One region of the Carnobacterium gallinarum DSM 4847 genome, then DNA from elsewhere that is predicted to be linked to it. Evidence: a T-box and tRNA genes for the amino acid it is inferred to sense, from the RefSeq annotation. Region 1 holds a T-box; the other holds one or more tRNA genes.
The links. The T-box of region 1 lies ahead of leuS (leucine--tRNA ligase). A T-box ahead of a tRNA ligase gene usually reads a tRNA of that ligase, here a tRNA-Leu.
Positions count from the first base shown of each region.

Region 2: it has a tRNA-Leu gene. The T-box ahead of leuS (leucine--tRNA ligase) is inferred to sense a tRNA for this amino acid. The anticodon was not compared.

Region 1 covers NZ_JQLU01000003.1:332,979-340,420, reverse strand. Annotated here, with positions in the region: gene BR43_RS02530 (GtrA family protein) at 15-494, opposite strand; gene BR43_RS02525 (dicarboxylate/amino acid:cation symporter) at 727-1,986, shown strand; gene fumC (class II fumarate hydratase) at 2,036-3,427, opposite strand; gene BR43_RS02515 (hypothetical protein) at 3,637-3,825, shown strand; T-box leader at 3,898-4,146, shown strand; gene leuS (leucine--tRNA ligase) at 4,235-6,652, shown strand; gene BR43_RS02505 (DUF1269 domain-containing protein) at 6,789-7,328, opposite strand.
Region 2 covers NZ_JQLU01000005.1:436,764-444,205, forward strand. Annotated here, with positions in the region: gene BR43_RS06970 (ABC transporter ATP-binding protein) at 161-1,939, opposite strand; gene BR43_RS06975 (ABC transporter ATP-binding protein) at 1,939-3,660, opposite strand; gene BR43_RS06980 (DUF4064 domain-containing protein) at 3,986-4,513, opposite strand; gene BR43_RS20440 (hypothetical protein) at 4,537-4,923, opposite strand; tRNA gene BR43_RS06990 (tRNA-Leu) at 5,206-5,288, opposite strand; gene BR43_RS06995 (SprT family protein) at 5,348-5,818, opposite strand; gene BR43_RS07000 (AraC family transcriptional regulator) at 6,005-6,865, opposite strand; gene BR43_RS07005 (Tex family protein) at 7,010-7,442, opposite strand, start outside.

The DNA.
Region 1 (7,442 bases):
TGTAATGCTTAATTTTATAATCTTGTTAGATTTTCCGAAATCTCCTTTAAGTTAGAGGGAATTTCAATAGTGGAAGAGTAGCTATGTTTAAAGACAATTAATTTACTTGTATAATAATTGATTAATGATGCAACTAGATTGGCTAGTAGTTTGGTGACAATTTCTGGAACGCCTATAAGTGAAAAAAGAACCCACATAGTCAGAGAATCTGCACATCCTGAGATAATTCGGAAACCAATAAAATTTCCAGCTTCTTTAGCTGTGTCCATTAGTGAGTTGATTGGTCTTTTAAAGACGAAGCGTCGATTTGTATAGTAACCAAATAAAACTGTAATCAACCAAACGATAAAATTGATGATTAAGTAATGGAGTGGCAAGATGGCTAGTAAAGTCTTATAAAGTCCAATATTAAGGGCAGTGGCAATCATACCCCCAAAAAAGTAGCGTAAAAATTCTTGGTATCTTAGGAATAATTGGTTGATTTTTATTTTCAATGGAAAACCTCCTTGCTTATGAAATAGTATAATTGTGGATGTTTGATATCTATTAATAGGAACAATAGTATTATACTCCTTTTTAAGAATTTAATAAATAATAGTGTGAATTTTGAAAAAAAGTATTGTAATTCTTTAGAAAAAATTTAAACTTAGGTAGATGGATTTTAGATTCATTTTATTAAATTAAAACTTTTAGTTGATAGCTTTAAAAAAGCAAAGGAGTATACAGATGAAAAAAATATGGCAACAATATAAAGCTTCGGTTTTATTAATCGGTGGCTTAGTACTGGGAGGAATTGGCGGTGTTGTGTTTGGTGAAAAAGCAACAGTTGTGCAACCTTTAGGAGATTTATTTTTAAATTTGATGTTTGTGATGCTCGTTCCATTAGTTTTTTTTAGTATTTCTTCTGCAATCGCCAACATGAGTGGAATGAAACGATTAGGAAAAATTATGGGAAGTACCTTTTTTGTTTTCTTTGGGACAGCTTTAGTAGCTGCCATTGTCGGGTATATCGGTGTAGTTCTTTTTAATCCCATTCATGGAATTGATGTCGAAAGTGTAAAGATTTTGATGGGGGCACCAGAAACAGGTGCAGCAGAAAAGATGGGATTTTTAGAACGAATTGTGAATACTTTAACTGTATCTGATTTTCATTTATTGTTATCTAAATCCAATATGTTGCAACTAATTGTTTTTTCTATATTAGTTGGTGTCTCAACATCGATGGCCAAGGAGGCTGGTGCACCAGTTGCAAAATTACTTACTTCTGCTAATGAAGTGATGATGAAAATGGTTTCAATCATTATGTATTATGCACCCATTGGATTAGGATGTTATTTTGCTAGCGTAATTGGTTCCTTAGGTTCAAAGATTTTAGGGGGCTATGCTCGAAGTCTGATTTTGTATATTATTATTACGATTTTTTACTATATTTTCTTCTTTTCACTCTATGCATTTATTGCTGGTGGGAAAGACGGAGTGAAAATCTATTGGCGTAATATTGCGACACCATCAATTACGGCAATTGCTACCTGCTCTAGTGCGGCATGTATTCCAGTAAATTTAGAATACTCTAAGAAAATGGGCGTAACTTCAGATATTGCTGAAACGGTGATTCCTTTGGGGGCGAATACTCATAAGGATGGGTCGGTTGTTGGTGGTGTACTAAAAATAGCCTTTTTATTTGGTATTTTTGGAAAAGATTTAACGACACCGTCTGCGATGGTTAGCGTTATTTTAGGAGCCTTTTTAGTTGGTGCGGTCATGGGAGCAATTCCTGGTGGTGGAATGATTGCAGAAATGTTGATTGTGAATGTATTTGGATTTCCGTTAGAGGCTGTCCCAGTTATTGTTATTATTAGTACGATTATTGATATACCTGCAACGTTATTAAATTCATCAGGAAACACAACAGCAGCGATGCTAGTAACTAGAATTGTTGAAGGAAAAAATTGGCTGAAAGATTATTTGAAAAATGAAACAGTCTAATTAAAAAAGTGTCTATTTCCTAAGGAATTGAGGAAATAGACACTTTTTATTAAGGATGAACCATTTTGCTAGTATCCACCCATAAATCAAATTCAGTATCACTAACGTATTTTAATGCTAAAGCTGCTTCTTTTAAGGTTAAATTTTCAGCTAAGGCTTTTTTAGCAATTGTGGCACTTTTTTCATAGCCAATATGTGGGCTTAAAGCAGTGACCAACATTAAAGAACGTTTAACTAATTCAGACATTGCTTCTTGGTTAGCCTCTAAACCAACTAAGCAGTGAACTCTAAATGAACGCATGGCATCACTTAGAAGGGTGACTGATTGTAGAAAATTCAGGATAATTACCGGTTTATAGACGTTTAATTCAAAATTTCCTTGGCTTGCAGCAACAGTGATAGTCACGTCATTTCCCATCACCTGAGCGACTACCATTGTTAACGCTTCAGCTTGGGTAGGATTGACTTTTCCAGGCATAATAGAACTGCCGGGTTCATTGGCTGGCAACGTAATTTCCCCAATTCCACTACGAGGTCCGCTTGCTAACCAGCGAATATCATTGGCTATTTTCATTAAATCACTAGCTAGACTACGAATAGCTCCATGAGTGTAGCTTAGGTCAGAATGACTAGTTAAGGCATAAAATTTATTCGGCGCACTTATGAAAGGATGTCCAGTTGCTATACTTAATTCGTAGGCTACATCTTCACCAAAATTTAGGGGAGCGTTTAGACCAGTTCCAACAGCCGTACCACCGATTGCTAATTCTAAGATATTCTGGCTACTGTCTTCAATGAAATTCAAGCCTTTTTGCAACATTATCTTCCAACCGCTAATCTCTTGGGCAAAGGTTAAAGGGGTTGCATCTTGTAAATGTGTCCGACCAATCTTAATTAAGTCGTGATATTTTTCTTCTTTTTCTTCTAAAGTGGCAATCATTTTTTTACATTCAGGAAGTAGATTTTTTATGATCGAGTCATAGGCAGCAATATTCATTGCAGTGGGAAACGTATCATTTGAGCTTTGAGACATATTCACATGATCATTAGGATGAACGGTTAAATCGGTTTCTAGTAATTTTTGATTTGCCAAATGTGCAATAACTTCATTGAGATTCATGTTGCTTTGGGTGCCGCTACCGGTTTGCCAAGTAACAAGAGGGAATTGCTCGGCATACTCACCTGTAAGGATTTCATCACAGGAAGCAACAATTGCATTTTTACGTTGGGTGTCAAGGTTTCCATTTTTATGATTCACAATAGCCGTTGCACGTTTCAGTTGAGCGAATGCCAAAATAACTGCAGTAGGAATTTTTTCAGATCCAATTTTAAAATTAACGCGACTTCGCTCTGTTTGTGCCCCCCATAATTTATCGAGTGGGACTTGAACATCCCCTAAAGAATCTGTTTCAATGCGAAAATCTGATTGTCGATTTGCCATGCTTACAATAGCCTCATTTCTTAAAGTAGTCTTTCTTTTATTCTAGCATGTTATGAAGTAGATTTGAATTTTATTCCTATGCAAAATAATAAACTAACGATTGTTGGGCAAGTTGGAAAAGTCTTTAATGAGTAGTACAATCCAACGATGTACCTTGCTGTTAGTGAAACGTATCGAGGCAGATTTGTAAAGAGGTTACAAAAGTTCGTATGATGATTGAGGGTCAATTTATTCCTGAAGATACCAAATTAACAGGGGCTTATTTTGATTTTACCAATTTAAAAAAATATGGACTTACTCAAGATAGCCAAATTTATGTTGTTGCTTATGATACAGCAGAAAATGAATGTTTTGGAACGAATATTTATCAGAAGGAAGGTGTTGGTTCTTTTTATTGACGTTCTTATGTAGTATTGGAATTCATGACTTGCAACAGCCTGGAATATTTGTTAAAATGAATTCATTATCAGAAAAAGACAGTGATTAGGAATAGTAGTTAGGAATCTTTCGTAGAGAGTGCATGGGTGGTGAAAATGCATAGAGAGGAATAATGAACTCGCCTAAATAGTCGTTTTGTTGAACCTAAGAAGTCATTAGTAATAGACAAAAACGTAGCGCCTGCGTTAAAGGTATGAGGAGTCTATAGAAGGCAGCTTTATGCTATTTCTATGGAAAATATAGGTGGTACCACGAATTTTAATAGTTCATTCGTCCTATGAATACTAAAAATGCTTAGCGTTTTATTTAGTATTCATAGGACGATTTTTTATTTTGACTGAAATTATGAAAGAAGAGAGGAAGTACATCATGAGTTATAATCACAAGACGATTGAAAAAAAATGGCAAAAGTATTGGGCAAAAAATCATACGTTTAACACAACAGAAGATCCAAACAAGGAGAACTTTTATGCTTTAGATATGTTTCCTTATCCGTCTGGTCAAGGTCTACATGTTGGGCATCCAGAAGGGTATACAGCAACAGATATTTTAGCTCGTATGAAACGTTCGCAAGGATACAATGTTCTTCATCCAATGGGGTGGGATGCTTTTGGCTTACCAGCTGAGCAATATGCACTTGATACAGGAAACGATCCTGCTGAATTTACTAAACACAATATTGAGAATTTCCGTCGTCAAATCAATGCACTTGGTTTTAGCTATGATTGGAATCGTGAAATTAATACAACAGATCCACATTATTATAAATGGACGCAATGGATTTTCACTAAATTATATGAGCATGATTTGGCTTATGAAGCGGAAGTAGCTGTAAACTGGTGTCCAGCATTGGGAACAGTTTTGGCGAATGAAGAAGTCATTGATGGTAAAAGTGAACGTGGTGGATTCCCTGTTTTCCGTAAACCAATGAAACAGTGGATGTTAAGAATCACAGCCTATGCTGAGCGTTTGATTGATGATCTTGAAACGGTAGATTGGCCAGAAAGCATTAAAGAAATGCAACGCAATTGGATTGGAAAATCTGTTGGAGCAAATGTTACATTTAAAATTAAAGATACAGATAAAGAGTTTACAGTCTTTACAACACGTCCAGATACATTATTTGGAACGACTTTTGCAGTACTTGCACCAGAATTAGAATTGGTGACTGAAATTACAACTCCAGAACAAAAAGCTGCAGTTGATGCCTATATCCAAGAAGTTAGTTTGAAGACTGATTTGGATCGAACTGATTTGGCTAAAACAAAGACTGGTGTTTTCACAGGTGCTTACGCAATTAATCCTGTAAATGGTCAAGAAATGCCCATCTGGATTGCTGATTATGTTCTTTCGACATATGGAACGGGTGCAGTAATGGCTGTTCCAGCTCATGATGGACGGGATTATGAATTTGCTGAGACATTTGATTTGCCAATTACACCAGTCATTGAAGGTGGAGATATCACAAAAGAAGTCTATACAGGTGAAGGAGTTTACTTTAACTCTGGTTTCCTAGATGGAATTGATACAAAAACAGCAGCGATTGCTAAGATGAACGAATGGCTAGAAGAAAAAGGCTTTGGGAAGAAAGAAGTCACTTACCGTTTACGTGATTGGTTGTTCTCTCGTCAGCGTTATTGGGGTGAACCAATTCCTGTTATTCATTGGGAAGATGGGACTACAACAACGATTCCAGAAGCTGAGTTGCCATTATTGTTGCCAAAAACAGATGAAATCAAACCAAGTGGAACAGGTGAATCACCATTGGCTAATATTGCTGATTGGGTAAACGTTGTTGATCCTAAAACGGGACTAAAAGGTCGTCGTGAAACAAATACGATGCCACAATGGGCTGGTAGCTCATGGTACTTTGTACGTTTTGTTGATCCACATAACAAAAATGAAATTGCTAGCAAAGAAAAACTAGAAAAATGGCTGCCTGTTGATATCTATATCGGTGGAGCAGAACATGCGGTCTTGCATTTATTGTACGCCCGTTTCTGGCATAAATTCTTGTATGATATCGGCGTAGTTCCAACAAAAGAACCATTCCAAAAATTGTACAATCAAGGTATGATTCTTGGTGAAAACAATGAAAAAATGTCTAAATCAAAAGGCAATGTAGTCAATCCTGATGATGTTGTTGAAAAATATGGTGCAGATACACTTAGAATGTATGAAATGTTTATGGGACCTTTGGATTCAGCAATTGCATGGAGCGAAAATGGTCTTGAAGGCAGTCGTAAATTCTTAGATCGTGTATGGCGTTTGATTGTTGATGAAGATGGCAAATTACGTGATCGCATTACAACAATTAATGATGGTTCATTAGATCGTGTTTATCATCAAACGGTTAAAAAAGTTACAGATGATTATCAAAGTTTGCATTTTAATACAGCTATTTCGCAAATGATGGTTTTTGTAAATGAAGCTTATAAAGCAGATGCACTACCTGTAGATTATGTGGCTGGTCTAATTCAATTGTTAGCACCGATTGCTCCACATATGACAGAAGAAATCTGGGAAAAACTAGGACATGAAGGTGGGGTTAGTTATGTTAGCTGGCCAACTCATGAAGAAAGTTTCTTAGTAGAAGATGAAGTTGAAGTGATTTTCCAAGTAAATGGCAAACTAAAAGCTAAAGCTTTGGTACCAAAAGACATTAGCAAAGATGATATGGAAGATATTGCTATGAATGATGCAGCAGTGAAAGAAGCAATTGCTGGCAAAACAGTTCGTAAAGTCATTGCAGTACCTGGTAAATTAGTCAATATTGTTGCCAATTAATAAAGAAAAAGCTCTTTGCCAATATGGTCTGATGAGTTAAAGTGAAAAGGGCTGGTTGAATCATTTTATGATTCAATCAGCCCTTTTTTATTACAGAGTCAAATTAGCCAAGTATGCTAATTTGAAGTTTTTGGTTTTATTTACGATCAAACCAGCTTTTCTTTGCATGGTCTTCAACAGTTTCTTGAGTTTCTTTAGCAATTTCAATTTCTTTTTCAACATCTTCAACAGTGAGACGTGTAATACGACCTTCTAATTTTTGGAAGACTAACTCATTGATAAAGCGATTATCCTCTTCATCAGCAATCAAAATCAAACCAGTATCGCCCTCGTGAATCATATCTACAGTTTCTTCAAATACAGACATAGCTTCCTTGACTTCTTTAGCGTCTTGAACAGAACCAATAATACTTCCAGTGAACCAACCTAGTAGTACACCTAATGGACCGGCTAAAACTCCCACTAACATGCCAATTAAGCCGCCTTTCATATTTTTATCAGGACCATTGAAGTCAATAAATTCTTTTGGCTCTAATTGATGATTGGGTTGATGGACTAAAATAGCCATTTGTTCGCCTTTAATTTTCTTTTCTACATGTAACTTTTTAATCTCTGAAAAAGCTTGATAAGATTTACTTTCGGAATCAAAATTCATAATAATTACATTGTTACTCATTTTTTCACGCTCCATCTGCTTATTTCATTACCATTTAAGTATACTAGAAGGGGAAAGGTTCTGTCTAATTTTAAGTGTTTAAGAGGCTGAGAAAAAACTCATTCTTTTGACCGA
Region 2 (7,442 bases), on a different contig from region 1:
GTTTACTTACCTAACAGTTTAGCATGTTACATAAGTAATAACCAATAGAAGAATAAAAATTTCATCATTTCCATTTACAAGCCTTATTCTATTTTTCACTTGTGATCAAAATAAAAAAATAACCTCCTGGCAAGTAGTTACCAGGAGGTTAAATTAAAACTTAAGCATCTTCTAAAACAAATTGATTGTGATAAAGTTCTGAATAGAAACCTTTTTCTTTTAATAAAGACTCATGAGTTCCTTCTTCAATAACCGTTCCTTCTTTTAAAACCACAATGTAATCTGCATTTAAAATCGTTTTTAAACGATGGGCAATTACAAAGCTTGTTCGACCAGCAATAATATTTTCCATCGCTTTTTGAATCTTACTTTCGGTTACCGTATCCACATTACTTGTCGCTTCATCTAGAATCAATAATGATGGATTCGTAATAATTGTACGAGCAATACTAATTAATTGCTTTTGCCCAACACTAAAAATACTATTTTCATCACTAATCTCAGTTTCATATCCTTTTTCCAAACTCATAATAAAGTCATGAATATGTGCTTGTTTTGTGGCACTTTCAATTTCTTCATCTGTTGCATCAGTTTTGCCAAAGACAATGTTATCACGAATCGTTCCTGAAAATAGAACCGAGTCTTGTAATACAATTCCAATTTCTTTTCTCAAAGAGGCTAATTGAATATCTCGAATATCTGTTCCATCGATATAAATTGCACCATTATCAACATTATAGAAACGATTCAATAGATTCATAATCGTTGTTTTACCAGATCCCGTTGGTCCAACTAAGGCCACCATTTGACCTTTTTTCGCAGAAATACTCACATCTTTTAGAACTGGTTTTTCTGATACATAAGCAAAATCAACATGATCTAGACGAACTTCTTCATGAATACCGTCGATTGCCTTAACATCTGGGCGCTCAAATTCAGGAGTTTCATCAAAAATCTCACTAACACGACGTGCCCCAGTAATCGCTAGTTGTAACATACTATATTGCGAAGAAATCTGAGTCAACGGCATATAGAATTGTTGTGAATATTGAACAAACATCACGATTAATCCTAAAGCTACTGTCCGATCCACTTGACCGTCTAATGCCATTGATCCACCAAAGAAAATGACAATTGCAGTATTAAACAAGGAAATTCCTTGCATCATTGGGAATAACAATCCTGAATAAACTTGTCCCTTATAGGTAGCTTTTTTCACAGTATTATTGTATCCAATAAAACCGTCAATCGTTTCTTCCTCTAATCCATTCGTAATAATCACCTTTTGACCAGAGATTTTTTCATCAATATACCCATTCAATTCACCAATACTGTCTTGTTGTAAATTAACATATTTGCGTGCTTGACGAATCACTAAAGTCGCTGCCAAAATTGCAAATGGTGAAGCCGCTAACGTAATCCATGAAAGCTTCACATTTTGTTGGAACATCATAATAATAACACCAATCATCAATGCTAAATTTGATAAAACTTGTGTCAACGCTTGATTCAACGTATTTGAAATATTATCTAAATCACTTGTAAAACGGCTTAACATTTCACCATCACGATGACTATCAAAAAAGCGAATCGATAATTTTTCCATCCGTTTAAATAAATCTAAACGCATTTTATTCGTTGAATGACCTGCAACACCAGCCATCAAAATATTTTGAATGAACGTTCCACCTGCTAATAAGACATAAAAGATGACTAACATCCATATAATATGCACAAAATCACTTTTATCATCAACACCTGTAGTAAATAAACGTGTTGCATAATTAGCTAACTCTTGAATCGCCTCACTAATATACTTAGGAGCCTTCACCTGTAAATAAGTTGACCCAATAATCGCAATAATAATTACACTTAGACGTAGCTTAAAGTGACGAAGATAGTCCCAGAAAAAGCTTACTGTTCGTTTAAATTCAGTCATTATTCAGCCACCTCTTTTCCTTTTTGCGTATCATATATTTCACGGTAAACCGCACTTTCCTTCAATAATTCTTTATGATTACCTACATTCACCAAACGTCCCTCATCTAAAACCAAAATCTTATCTGCTTGAATTACTGAAGAGATTTTTTGAGCAATAATAAAGGTTGTTGTATCATCTAGTTCCTTATCCAAGGCTTCTTTGACAAGCTTTTCAGAGCGAGCATCTAATGCACTCGTACTATCATCCAATATTAAAACATTTGGATTTCCAATGATTCCACGAGTAATTGACAAACGTTGTTTTTGACCACCTGAATAGTTCAATCCACGTTCTTCCACCATCGAATCATACCGTTGAGCTTGTTTTTCAATAAATTCTTTTGCTTGAGCTATTGCCGAAGCTTTTTCCATTTCTGGCATAGTTGCATCTTTTTTACCTTGGCGTAAATTTTCAGCAATTGTTCCCGAGAATAGAATTGCTCGTTGTGAAACTAAAGCAACGGTTTTTCTTAAACTTACTTTACTAATTTTTTTCAAAGGTTCATTTCCAATAAAAATTTCACCTTCTGTTGGATCATACAATCGTGGAATTAATTGTGCTAATGTTGACTTCCCTGAACCTGTTGCGCCAACAATTCCGACTAGTTCACCTGGTTGTGCTGAAAAAGAAATATCCTTTAAAGCTGGCGTATCATCTCCATCATATTGGAAACTTACATGTTTAAACTCAACACTACCTGTTAAAGGTGCCGTTTCATCTGAATCTTCATACGTAATATCAGGATTTGTTTTTAAGATTTCGCCAATCCGACCTAAAGAAATCATTGCTCTTGAAGCCATCATCATTAACATTCCACCAATAATAATTGCCATCATAATCTGCATTAAATAACTCATAAACGAAGCAATTGCTCCGATTACAGCTGGATCATCTTTTACCATATCTCCAACAAAATAAATAGACACTACAATTGCTAGATTAGAAACTAACATAAATGCCGGAATCATAATTGAAAATAAATTTCCTACCGTAATGGTATGCTTGGTTAATAGGTCACTCACCTTCGTAAATCGTTTTAACTCATTTTCCTCTTGAACAAAAGATTTTACAACACGAATTCCCGCTAAATTTTCTTTAGCAATTCCATTCACTTTGTCCAGAAATCCTTGAATCATGCCAAAATGTTTACCCATTGCACCAAAAGTAACAAATACAATAATAAATACTAGGACAACTAATACAACAATTACCCACCACAAACTAGGTAATGTATACATCGCTAAAATAAAACTACCGATAAATAATAACGGAATCCGCACAAGTGATTGTAAAGCCAACATCACTAAATTCTGGACTTGCGTAATATCATTGGTTAAACGTACAACTAGATTTCCTGTAGAAAAACGCTCAATATTACTAAAAGAAAAAGTTTGAATTTTACGGAAACTTTCTTCACGTAAATTCGCTCCAACTTCTTGGGCAACCTTCGCTGAAGTAATTGTATTTAAAATTCCTGCAATTAATCCTATTGCTGCTACACCAATCAAAACCACACCAATTGAATTAATATTATCCAGATCATCTTTCAAAATTGCTTCTAACACTTGTTGTAATAGTTTAGGTTGCCATAATTGTGATACAACTGTGGCAGCCGTTAAAACAATTGACAAAAAAGTATAGAATTTAAATTTTTTCATTTGTTGGAATAAAATTCCCATAAACTGTCTTCCTCCTTAAATTCCTGACTAATCTTCCTAAAAGTGTAATGGACTAATAGAGATTATTTATGCTTTGATTTAAGTAATTTTTACCATTTCTTAAACATCACATTTCAGATAGACCTTTATTCTATAGTAAGCATAGCTTCAATGCAAGTCATTTTTTAACTAAATTTTCATTTAATAAAAATCAATAATTAATAATTAAATGTCAGACAATTTCTATTGTTTTTTTTAGTGAAATTTAATTTCACTATTTTTTTTACAGCACAAAAAAACTGCATAAATTAACATCTATCATGTCAATCTATACAGCAAAGTTTTCTTAAAAATCAATCCACTCATTTTTTTTAATTTGGTATTCTTCTTCCGAGATAATTCCTTGATCCCGTAATTTTTTCAATTGTTCCATATCATCTAGTAATGTTGTAGACTGTCCACTAGCTGTTTTAATTGGTGCTGGTGTTTTACGGCTAAGCATCATAATTCCAGCAATTAACCACAAGATTCCTTGAAAACTTGCGATACTAAAAATTCCTAAAATCAAAACAACAATTCCCCAGCCCTGTTTATTGTTCTTAATTTTAAATGAACCAATAAAACCTAAAATTGTCATACCAATACAAAAAACTGTAATAATAACAAAAAATGCTAGTCCTATTTTTGCATCTGTATTGGAATAATCAGCTGCGCTACTATATGTATCGTAATAGTAGTCATCTCCTGTATTAAGTGCATTTGTTGCTGAAAGGCTAAAAGCCATTATTGCTGAAAATAAAATCATTAATCCTGAAATCAACGCACTAATAATCGATCCAATTAATGCTAAAATATATTCAGTTTTTCTATCCATTCTTCTTTTCCTCCATTTTCCAACTATTCTTTCGATTCAATATCTTCCACTTCACTTGATTCTTTTTTTGTAAGATCGACAACTGTTAACTCTTCACTTACTACTTCTACGGATTCATTAGGCTCTTCAACTACATCAACAGTCTCACTAGAAACCTCAACAACTACATCATCTGTTGCTTTAAATTGGTTCTGCCCATCTTTTAACTTGTTAATTTCAAGTCTAAGTAAATAAATTTCACGTTCATATTTATCCGTATCCTTATTCAAAACCGATTGTTCAATTCCTTTAATGATTGCTTTTTTGATTACAAAATACCAAAGAAAAATTGCGCCAACAATTATCGCAATATAAAAAACAGCAATAAATAAAATAAAGAAACCAGAAAAAATTGCAGCTACGTTTCCCATGTTCTTACCACCCTTCATTTTTTAATTACATGAGTCTTCTAATTATACTCTTTTTTGCAACATTCGTCATGTTAAATTTTATCATCCGCTTTCATTTAAACCACCTTGCTCATTACTGTTACTACACTTGATAATAAGCAGATGTACAGATTATGAAAGAAAGTATCCGTACTGGATTGACGTTAGCTTTATTAAATTGATTTATTTTAAATCCTACTCATCCTTTTAATTTCACAAAAAAATGCTCTTATCCTAATTAATCATGGATAAGAGCATTTTTTATGCGGTCAAGAAGACTCGAACTTCCACGGGATTACTCCCACTACCCCCTCAAGGTAGCGCGTCTGCCATTCCGCCATGACCGCAAATTCAACTCATTAAGTATAAATCGCTACCCTTTTTTTGTCAATTATCCTTTGACGAATTAACATCTGATCTCAACACGTTTCTCCAACAAAGTTAAGCGTCCTTTACAAGAGCCACAAACATATTTATTGATATCAAATCGACGTTGACGATACAATTTAGACTGACAATGTTGACAATAATAGACCCAATAAGCTTTTTTCGATTCATTTTTACGTAACGACTGAACAAAACGACTGCCACCGACTGCCAGCAATAAGTTTTTAAACTCAGCATCTTTATGTTGGTAGCCTCGTCCTTCTAAATGCAAATGATAATGACAAAGCTCATGTTTAATGACACCTAAAAATTCAGTCATTCCAAAAGTCTCTAGAACTTGTAAATTAAAATCTAAATTATGACTACTTAAATGATAACGTCCTCCTGTTGTTTTCAAACGTGAATTAAAGGTTGCTTGATGTTTAAAGGCTTTGCTAAAATATTCTAGCGAAACTCTTTCAACTAATTGTTGTAATTCAATCTGATTCATTCATTCGCATCCATTCACTAATTTTCTCTATTTATTTTACTAATGTATCAAATATTCCTAAAAAAAACAAATCACCACAGGATACTCACTATTATTTCCCGGGAAATACATTATTTCACTTCTGCTTAATTACTTTATTATAGAAGAAAAAAACTGACCTGATAAAGTCAGCTTTTTTTACAATTACTAATTTATTTTAACAACCGGAATCCATATTTCACTTAAATAATCTTCACGTGCTGGATCTTCTAACGAATACCATTCAAACTCAGGACCATCGGCATGTTCATAGCCTGATTTTGGAAACCATTCTGAGAAAATTCGCTGCCAGGCATCTTGAATAGCCTCAGGCATTGGACCTACTACTTCAAAAATCGCCCACATCTGAGAACCAATTTCCAATGTTTCAAAATCTGTTGGTGCTGCTAAAGTAGTTGCTGCTGCAACCCAATAATCCATAGTAACTGGAGTAAAATTAGCACAAACACCTAAAATTCCATCTGGAGTAGTATTAGCTAATTCCTCAATTCTCTCAGCCGTTCCATCTTGATTTACCCGTTCCCATATCTTAGGAATTTCCTTCGCATTCTCTCCATCAATCGTACTAATCTGTTCCTTAATCCCAACAACTTTAAATGCTGATCGTTCTTCAATTCGATACTTCATTGCAATCGCTCCCTTAATAGATAATTGAAAAGAAATAGGTGGAAAGGATTTTAATTCAACGCCTTTTTCTCGAGCCTTTGATGGCGTTACTTGATGAATTTGATAAAAAGCTTTTGTAAATGAATCTGCTGATTGATAGCCGTATTTTACAGCTAAGTCAATAATTTTTATCTCTGTATGCTGTAAATCAAATGCAGCCGCAGTTAAGCGTCTTTTACGTATATATTCAGCTAATGAAACATCTGCAATAAAAGAAAACATCCGTTGAAAATGATAATCTGAACAACAATTCAATTTTGCTAATTCCCGTGTATTGATTTCCTGATCTAGATGCTCTTCTATATAGTCAATCGTTTGATTTAAACGTTGAATCGTATCCATTTTCCCATTCCTCCCCTACTAACAATAATAGCCAATGCTTGATGCTCACATCCGACATTCTCTGCACCATACTATCGGATTCGATTTAGAAAAAAAGCCAATAAATTGAGCCTTTAGACTAACAATTTATTGACTAGCTACTTTCTATTTTTGTTCCTGATTCAACATAGTTAAAGCAATACGTCCTTTTTTCAAGTCAATTGAATCAACCCAAACTGTCACAACATCTCCAACAGCAACTACATCAGTTGGATGCTTCACATATCCATTACTTAATTTTGAAATATGCACCATTCCATCTTGTTTCACACCGATATCCACAAATGCACCAAAATCTACAACGTTCCGGACAGTACCTTGTAATTCCATCCCTGCTTTTAAATCTTCCATCGTTAACACATCTTTGCGTAATAACGGCGCTGGCAGCTCATCACGTAAGTCACGACCAGGACGTGATAAAGCTTCAACCATATCTTTAACAGTTTCTTTACCAAGTCCAGTTGCTTCAGCTACTTGTTGGAAATTCAATTGCGCTAGAGCTTCTTTTGCTGTTGTACTTCCTACATCTTTCAAGCTT